Regions from separate parts of the Amycolatopsis sp. NPDC006125 genome, predicted to be linked through region 2. Evidence: riboswitches for the same ligand, from Rfam matches in the RefSeq annotation. Region 2 holds a riboswitch; the other holds the start of a gene.

Region 1 (4,361 bases), on a different contig from region 2:
ACAGGTCGCCGACGGTCTTCATGCCGTCCATCAGCGGGCCCTCGATGACCTCCAGCGGCCGCGCGAAGTTCTGCCGCGCCTCCTCGGTGTCGTCCTCGATGTAGTCGACGATGCCGTGCACCAGCGCGTGCCGCAGCCGCTCGGCCACCGGCGCCTCGCGCCACGACAGGTCCACCACCCGCTTGCGGCCCTGGCCGCGGACCGTCTCGGCGAACTCGACCAGCCGGTCGGTGGCGTCCTCGCGGCGGTCGAACAGCACGTCCTCGACCAGTTCCAGCAGGTCGGCGGGGATGTCCTCGTAGACGGTGAGCTGGCCGGCGTTGACGATGCCCATGTCCAGCCCGGCGCGCACCGCGTGGAACAGGAACGCCGAGTGCATCGCCTCGCGCACGACGTCGTTGCCGCGGAAGGAGAACGACAGGTTCGAGATGCCGCCGCTGGTGCGCGCGCCCGGGCAGCGCTGCTTGATCAGCGGCAGCGCCTCGATGAACGCCTTGGCGTAGCCGTTGTGCTCGGCGATGCCGGTCGCGACGGCCAGCACGTTGGGGTCGAACACGATGTCCTCGGGCGGGAACCCGGCCTCGCGCGTGAGCAGGTCGTAGGCGCGGGCGCAGATCTCCACCTTGCGCTCGGTGGTGTCGGCCTGGCCCTTCTCGTCGAAGGCCATCACGACGACACCGGCGCCGTAGTCGCGGATGCGGCGGGCCTGGCGCAGGAACTGCTCCTCGCCCTCCTTGAGGCTGATCGAGTTGACCACGCCCTTGCCCTGCACGCACTTGAGCCCGGCCTCCAGCACGCTCCACCGCGAGCTGTCGACCATGATCGGGATGCGGGCCACCTCCGGTTCGGTGGCGATCAGGTTGAGGAACGTCGTCATCGCGTGCTCGGAGTCGAGCAGGTCGGCGTCCATGTTGACGTCGAGCAGGTTGGCGCCGCCGCGGACCTGGTCCAGCGCGACGTCGACGGCGGCCTGGTAGTCGCCGGACTCGATCAGCCGCCGGAACTTGGCCGAGCCGGTGACGTTGGTGCGCTCGCCGATCATCACGAACCCGGTGTCGGCGCCGATCTCGAACGGCTCCAGCCCGCTGAACCGGGTGCTGGTGCGCGGCGGCGGCACCTCGCGCGGGGCCGCGCCGGACACCGCCTGGGCGATCTTGGCGATGTGCTCGGGGCCGGTGCCGCAGCAGCCGCCGACGATGTTGACCATGCCGCTGCCGGCGAACTCGCCCAGCATGCGGGCGGTCTCGTCCGGAGTCTGGTCGTAGCCGCCGAAGGCGTTGGGCAGGCCGGCGTTGGGGTGGCAGGCGACGTAGGTGCCCGCCAGGCGGGACAGCTGCTCGACGTGCGGGCGCATTTCCTCGGCGCCCAGCGAGCAGTTCACGCCCACGACCAGCGGGTGGGCGTGCTCGATCGCGCTCCAGAACGCCTCGACGGTCTGGCCGGACAGGGTGCGGCCGGACAGGTCGACGATCGTCACCGAGATCCACAGCGGCAGGTGCGGGGCGACGTCGCGGGCCGCGGCGATGGCGGCCTTCGCGTTGAGGGTGTCGAAGATCGTCTCGATGAGCAGCAGGTCGACGCCGCCCTCGGCCAGTGCGGCGATCTGCTCGGCGTAGGCGCCGCGGACCTCGTCGAAGGTGACCGCGCGGTAGGCGGGCTCGTCGACCTTCGGGGAGAGGGACAGGGTGACGTTCAGCGGCCCGATGGAGCCGGCCACGAACCTGCCGCCTGCTTCGTCGGCGGCCTGGCGGGCCAGCTGGGCGCCGCGCACGTTCATCTCGCGGACGAGGTGCTGCAGGCCGTAGTCGGCCTGGCCGATGCTCGTCGCGGTGAACGTGTTGGTCGTGGTGATGTCCGCGCCCGCGGCGAGGTACTGCCGGTGCACGTCGAGGATCAGGTCGGGGCGCGTGAGGTTGAGCAGGTCCGGGTCGCCGGTGACGTCCTGAGGGTGGTCGCCGATCACGTCGCCGCGGTAGTCGGCCGGGGTGAGGCCCGCGCCCTGCAGCATCGTGCCCCAGGCGCCGTCGAGGACGGCCACCCGGTCGCTCAGGATCTCCCGCAGAGCCTTCGTCGTGTCCACCGGCGCCCTCCCAACTGTCGGGAGGCGCCCTTGTTGCGGTTCACGGGGGCCGAGCGTGGCGGACCTGGGTCCGTTGCAGCGCCTCTCGGCCTGGCGAACACAGTACTGGACGCCCCTCCGCGGCACCAAAACCGTTCCCGCGATGTGGACCGTCAGCCGAGAGCGAAGCGCGTCAGGTTCGCCGCCACCGGTTCGGCTTCGCCGGTGTTCCGGCGCGCCGCCGCGGTGAGGACGTCCAGGTGCTGGTACCCGGGCGCCAGCACGGTCTCCCCCGTCGCAGGCTCGCCGCGGGGCGCGATCAGGCCGTCGCCGGCGAGGAGGTTGATCGTGGGGTGCGCCGTGATGCCCTCGGGGTGCCGCACGTGGGCGCGGATCTCCGCCGCGCCGGCCTGGCTGATGTCGGTCACCAGCTTCGACGGGAAGTACTGCTCGGTGAAGTCCAGCGGGTGCTCGGCGAGGCTGCGGGCCAGGTCGGCGATCGCGGTGACCTCCTTCGCCGGGGTGGTGAACGGCGCGCCATGGCGGTCGCGCGCCACGGTGGCGTCGATGTCGTCGTAGTCGCGCCACGTGTAATCCGCGGACGGGTCCACCGGCACGGCCAGCGGGTCGACGCCGAGCGCGCCGGTCGTCCCGGCCGGCTCGTGCGGCAGCGGGAAGTCCTTGTCCGCCACCGGACCGCCGCCAAAGAAGCCTGTGCTGGCCTGCAGGAACGCCAGCGGCTGCGAGTTGTCGTCGAGCAGCGCGCCCAGCGCGGTCGCGTTCGTGATGGCGAAGTCCCAGATCGACGGGATCCCGGTCGCGAACGCCACCGCGTCCCGCGAGAACAGCAGCCGGTCGGTGGTCTCCAGGTTCGCGTTCGACGGGAGGTAGGACGCCAGGTCCGACGGCCCGTCCGGGTCGACGTCGGCGGCCAGCCCGGCCACCCCGAGCAGGTTCATCGTCTCCGCGTTGATCAGCACCGGCAGGTTCAGCGCCCGCGGCAGCAGCCCGGACGCCAGCCCGGCGTGCGTCGCGGCGTAGCCGAGGTCGTCGGCGCCGATCGCGTCCGGCAACCCGCTGAGCGAGCCCAGCGACGTGGAGATCGCCGAGTCGAGCGCGAAGTAGCCGGCGCACTGCGTGTGACCGGGTGTGCCGTCGAAGTCCCACGACGCGAAGAACCCGGTGAGCGTCCCGCCCAACGAGTGCCCGCCGCACAGCACCTTCGACGCCCGCACGGCCGGGTCGGGCAGCTCGCGGACCATCAGGTCGTACTGGTCGCGCAGCGTCTGCTCCAGCCCGAGGTGCGCGAGCCAGCCCAGGCGGTCGTTGCCGAGGTAGCCGGCGAACCGCCTGCCGTCGACCTCGGCGCCGCGGTAGTAGTAGTCGACGGCGACGTGCGGGTCGCGGGCCGCGAGCCCGGCCGCGAGCCCGGTGTGGTCCTCCAGGCAGTTCGACCGCCGGTCCAGGGCCCAGAACTCGATGTGCCGCCCTTGCCGCGCGGCGTTCCGCACGGTGTGGCGGGCCAGGTTGTCGAACGCCCCGGCGCCTTCGAGCACCCCGGGCTGGGCGATCAGGATCCGGTCCGCCCGCGCGGCGTCGGCGGGACCGGCGGCATCGCGGTACCGCAGGTAGGACAGCCAGTCGCACGCCTCCGGGTGCGGGCCGGCCGAATCCGGCAGCGGCACCCGCACCCGCACCACCGACTCGGCGACCGTGGTGACCGGCGAGCTCGTCACGACCGGTGCCTCCGTCCGGTCGGCCGCCGCCGCGGCGGTGATTCCCGGCACGGACGAGATGAGCAGCGTCGCGGCCACAACCAGGGGAAATCGCACGAAACGCGAGGCTAGGAGCCCGGCGGCGGGCGCGGCAACGGCCGGCGCGGAACTTGTCACCGCGATGCGGAATCGACGCGTCGTGGTTGGCACCAGGCGGGAACCCCGATCGGCGAACGGGCGAGAAGACCGGATGCGGGTGACGGCGCGGCGGCCCCGGGGTCACCGGGGCGCTCGCCGGGCAGATCGCCCAGCACCGCGGCTGCCGGTCACAGCGCGGAACAAAGAACGGCGGGCCGGCTTCCCCAAGCCGGCCCGCCGTCGGAGACCGCCTGCCCTGTGGCCCCGACCGGCCGGGCATCGACCTCCCGCGGGCGCCATCCCCCGACGGAACCCGCTTTCCCCGCCGTGCGGTGCCCCGAGCACCCGCACGTGCTCCTCCAGTATGCGCCCGGGAAGACCGTTCCTGGCAAGGCGGAAGTCCTCAAAGTGAGGACTTTGTGCCCATTGCCGTCCACAGTGGATCTTCC
Region 2 (4,361 bases):
CCGGACACCAGGAACAGCGCCGCGAGCAGCCCCTGGCAGATCCACAACACGACGTTCACGTGACACGCCTCCTTCCGTATCACCCACCGGACGAGGCGGCGCGGGCTAACGTGACCGCATGGCCAACGAGGACGAGGCACGCGACTGGAACGGCGACACCGGCCGCTACTGGGCCGACCACGCCGAGCACTACGACGCGATGCTCGCGCACCTGACCCCGCACCTCCTCGACGCCGCCCGCATCGAGCCGGGCGAGCGGGTCCTCGACATCGGCTGCGGCTGCGGCACCACCACGCTGCTCGCGGCCGGGCGGGGCGCGACCGTCCTCGGCGCGGACCTGTCCGGCCCGATGCTCGCCGTGGCGCGGGAGCGTGCCGCCGGGCTCGAGGGGGTGCGGTTCGAGCAGACCGACGTGCAGGTCCACGACTTCGGTGCGGCCTCGTTCGACCTCGCGCTCAGCCGGTTCGGCGTGATGTTCTTCGACGACCCGCTCGCCGCCTTCACCAACGTCGCGCGGGCGCTGCGGCCCGGCGGGCGGCTGGCGTTCCTGTGCTGGCAGGACGTGCGCGAGAACGAGCACCGGGTGCTGGCGCTGGACGCGGTCGCCCCGCACGTCGACACCGCCGACGCCGTCCCGCCCGGCCCCGGCCCGTTCTCGTTCGCCCAGCCGGGCTACCTGCGCGAGCTGCTGACCGGCGCGGGGCTGACCGGGATCGCCGTGGACGACGTGCGGGCGCCGGTCCGGCTCGGCGCCGACGCCACGTCGGCGGCCGATTTCCTGCGCCGCGGCGCGATGCTGCGGACGATCTTCGAGCGGTACCCGGCGGAAACGGTCGAGCGGGCGGTCGCCGCGCTGACCGAGGCCCTCGTCCCGCACGAGACGCCCGACGGCGTGCTGCTGGGCGCGGCTGCCTGGCTCGTCACCGCGCGCCGGCCGTGACGGAGTCCCTTCTGGACAGCGCACTCTGATTCCACAGTGGAGGAGTGGGGTTCGTCTCGCACGGCCGGAAAACGATTGCTCCTGCGGTAAATTGGCGCAACGTGCCCGCTGAACCGCTGCTCACCCTCGGCCCGTGGCAACTGCTGTTCCTCGTGGTGGCCGGGGTCGGGGCGGGCCTGACCGGTTCGATCGCGGGGCTCGCGTCGCTGGTGTCCTACCCGGCGCTGCTGGCGATCGGTGTGCCGCCGGTCACCGCGAACGTGACCAACACCGTCGCGTTGATGGGCAACACGGTCGGCTCGGCGGCCGGTTCGCGTCCCGAGTTGCGCGGGCAGCGCGCCCGGTTGCTGCGGCTGTGCGCGATCACGGCGGTCGGCGGCGCGGCGGGCAGCGCGCTGCTGCTGCTCACTCCGGAGGGCACGTTCGCCTACATCGTCCCGTTCCTGATCGGCGGCGCGTCGATTCTCCTGCTGTTCTCCCCGCGCCTGGCCGAACGCGCCGGCCGTGGTGACGGCGGGCTGACCGCGGGCACCGCCACGGGCGCGTTCCTGGTCGCGATCTACGGCGGCTACTTCGGCGCGGCGGCCGGGGTGATCATGCTGGCGCTGCTGTCCGCGGCCTGGGCGCAGCCGCTGGCCAGGACGAACGCGGCGAAGAACATCGTCACCGGTGCGGCCAACCTGGTGGCCGCCGTGGTGTTCGCGTTCACCGGCTCGGTGCTCTGGCCCGCGGCGGCGGCCCTGTGCCTCGGTCTGGTCGCCGGATCCTTCGTGGGGCCCGCGGTGGTCCGCCGCCTGCCCGCGGCGCCACTCCGGGTCGCGATCGCGCTGGCGGGCATGGGCCTGGCCGTCACGCTGGCCTGGCAGGCCTGGAACTAGAAGTGCTACCTTCGCGGGCGGTGCCGAGGGGCGCTGCGACGGGCCCGGCCCGCCACGCTCGGCACCGTCTCCTGCAGCAAGGGCGCCTTCTCACCCGAGGAGGCGCAGATGCTCGTCGGACACCTCGCCGCGATCTTCCGCTACCCGGTCAAGTCCATGGCCGCGCAACCGCTGGACGAGGCCGCCGTCTCCTGGCACGGCCTCGACGGTGACCGGCGCTGGGCGTTCGTCCGGCCGGGCCAGGAGGCGAACGGCTTCCCCTGGCTCACCATCCGCAGGCGCAACGACCTGGTCCGCTACCAGGTCGTCGGCGAGTCCCAGGTCCGCACCCCGGACGGCCGCCTGCACGACGTCACCGATCCCGCGCTCGCGGCGGAGCTCGGCGCCGCGAGCGTCCAGAAACTGGACCGCGGCACCTTCGACAGCGCGCCGTTGTCCCTGATCACCACCCGCAGTGCCGGCGCCGAGCCGCTGCGCTTCCGCCCCAACCTCCTCGTCGACACCGACGTGCCCGAGGAGGACTGGATCGGCCGCACGCTCCGCATCGGCGCCACCCGCATCCGGGTCGACCGCCGCGACCGGCGCTGCGTCGTCGTCAACGTCGATCCGCGCACCGGCCGGCGCGACCCGGCCGTCCTGCGCCGCATCGCGCGTGAGCACGACGTGTGCCTCGGCGTCTACGGGTCCACTGTGGAACCCGGCACGGTCGGGGTCGGGGACGAGGTCGTCGTGGTAGCGTGAGCCCGCCAGTCGTGCCCCGCGAGGGGCCAGGGAATCCGGTGCGAATCCGGAACTGACGCGCAGCGGTGAGCGGCGACGGGCGGGACAACGGCCACTGGACCACGCGGTCCGGGAAGGCGTTCCGCCCGGACGACCCCGAGTCCGAAGACCTGCTGGCACCCCCGCCACGGGGGAGACCGCCGGACCGGGCTCCGCGCATGAGCCCTCGACGCTAGGGGCCGCTGTGCGCCGATCGATCACCTTCCCGCTCCTCGCCGCCGTGCTGGCGCTGACCGGGTGCGCGAGCGCCACCCCCTCCGGAGACACCGCCGCCGTGGCCGTCGACAACTGCGGCCACCAGGTCCGCGTGCCGGAACCGCCGCGGCGGGCGGTCGCGCTCAACCAGGGCGCGGCGGAGATCATGCTGTCCCTCGGCCTCGCCGACCGCATGGCGGGCACCGCCACCTGGACCGATCCCGTGCTGCCGCACCTGGCCGCGGACAACGCGAAGGTGCCCCGGCTCGCCGAGAACTACCCGTCGTTCGAGACCGTGCTCGCCACCGAGCCGGACTTCGTCGCCGCCTCGTTCGGCGCCATCCTCGGCAAGGGCGGCGTCGCCACCCTCGAGCAGTTCGAGCAGCTCGGGGTGCCCGCCTACCTGTCGCCGACCGAGTGCGCCAAGGACACCAGCGGCGGCGGTGACGGCGCGCGCACCGAGACGCTGACCATGGACGCCGTCTACACCGAGATCCGCGACCTCGCGCGGATCTTCGGCGTCGAGGACCGCGGCGAACAGCTGGTCACCAGCCTGCGGGAACGGATGCGCGCGGTCGCGGGCGCAGGCGCGAACGCCCGGCTGATGTTCTGGTTCGCCAACTCCGAGGCCCCCTACCTGGCGGGTTGCTGCGGCGCGCCCGGCATCATCACGACGACCGTCGGCGCCCGCAACGTCTTCGACGACACGCGCGAGGAGTGGCCGCAGATCAACTGGGAGACGGTCGCCGAACGCGACCCGGACGTGATCGTCCTCGGCGACCTGACCCGCCGTTCGCAGACCGCGGAGAACGCGGCCGCCAAGATCGCGTTCCTGGAGTCGCACCCGGTGACCCGCGACCTGGCCGCGGTGCGGAACAAGCGGTACGTGCTGCTGTCCGGGCAGGCGATGAACCCGACGCTGCGCACCGTGGACGGCGCCGAGCAGGTCGCCGCGGCGCTGCGCGGGTTCGGGTTCGCCGGGTGACGCGCACCGCGCGCGTCCTGCCGCTGTGCGCCGGGGGCCTCGCGCTGCTCGTGGTGTCGGTGGCCGTCGCGGTGACGATCGGCCCGGCCGGGATCGGCGTGGGCGACGTCTACGCCACCGTCCTGGCCCACCTCGGTCTCGGGGAGCCGGTGCTCTCGCCGGTCCGCGACGGGATCGTGTGGCACCTGCGGATCCCGCGCGCCCTGCTCGCCGCCGTGTGCGGCGCGGGTCTGGCGGTGTGCGGGGCGGTCATGCAGTCGCTGCTGCGCAACCCGCTGGCCGACCCGTTCGTGCTCGGGGTGTCCTCGGGCGCGTCGACCGGCGCCGTGCTGGTCGTGGTGCTCGGGGTCGGCGGGGGAGTGGTGTCGTTGTCCGCTGGGGCGTTCGCCGGGGCGGTGGTGTCGTTCGGGCTCGTGCTGCTGCTCAGCCAGACGCTGGGCGGCACCACCGAGCGCGTGGTGCTGTCCGGGGTCGCGGCGATGCAGTTGTTCTCCGCGCTGACCTCGTTCGTCGTGCTGACGGCCGGGGACGCGGAAACGACGCGGGGCGTGTTGTTCTGGCTGCTCGGGTCGTTCAGCAGCGC

Evidence for each region. Region 2 has a riboswitch for S-adenosylhomocysteine ahead of ABZ193_RS33805 (MOSC domain-containing protein). Riboswitches for the same ligand answer to the same signal wherever they lie in the genome.
Region 1: linked by a shared signal. The riboswitch ahead of metH (methionine synthase) and the one ahead of ABZ193_RS33805 (MOSC domain-containing protein) in region 2 are both predicted to bind S-adenosylhomocysteine.

Annotation. Positions count from the first base shown of each region.
Region 1 is NZ_JBEXTZ010000065.1:34,434-38,794, reverse strand. It holds gene metH (methionine synthase) at 1-2,080, opposite strand, end outside; S-adenosyl-L-homocysteine riboswitch at 2,096-2,173, opposite strand; gene ABZ193_RS28450 (hypothetical protein) at 2,233-3,891, opposite strand.
Region 2 is NZ_JBEXTZ010000091.1:11,468-15,828, reverse strand. It holds gene ABZ193_RS33820 (DoxX family protein) at 1-1, opposite strand, end outside; gene ABZ193_RS33815 (methyltransferase domain-containing protein) at 119-940, shown strand; gene ABZ193_RS33810 (sulfite exporter TauE/SafE family protein) at 1,042-1,818, shown strand; S-adenosyl-L-homocysteine riboswitch at 1,838-1,913, shown strand; gene ABZ193_RS33805 (MOSC domain-containing protein) at 1,927-2,559, shown strand; cobalamin riboswitch at 2,588-2,710, shown strand; gene ABZ193_RS33800 (ABC transporter substrate-binding protein) at 2,783-3,778, shown strand; gene ABZ193_RS33795 (iron chelate uptake ABC transporter family permease subunit) at 3,775-4,361, shown strand, end outside.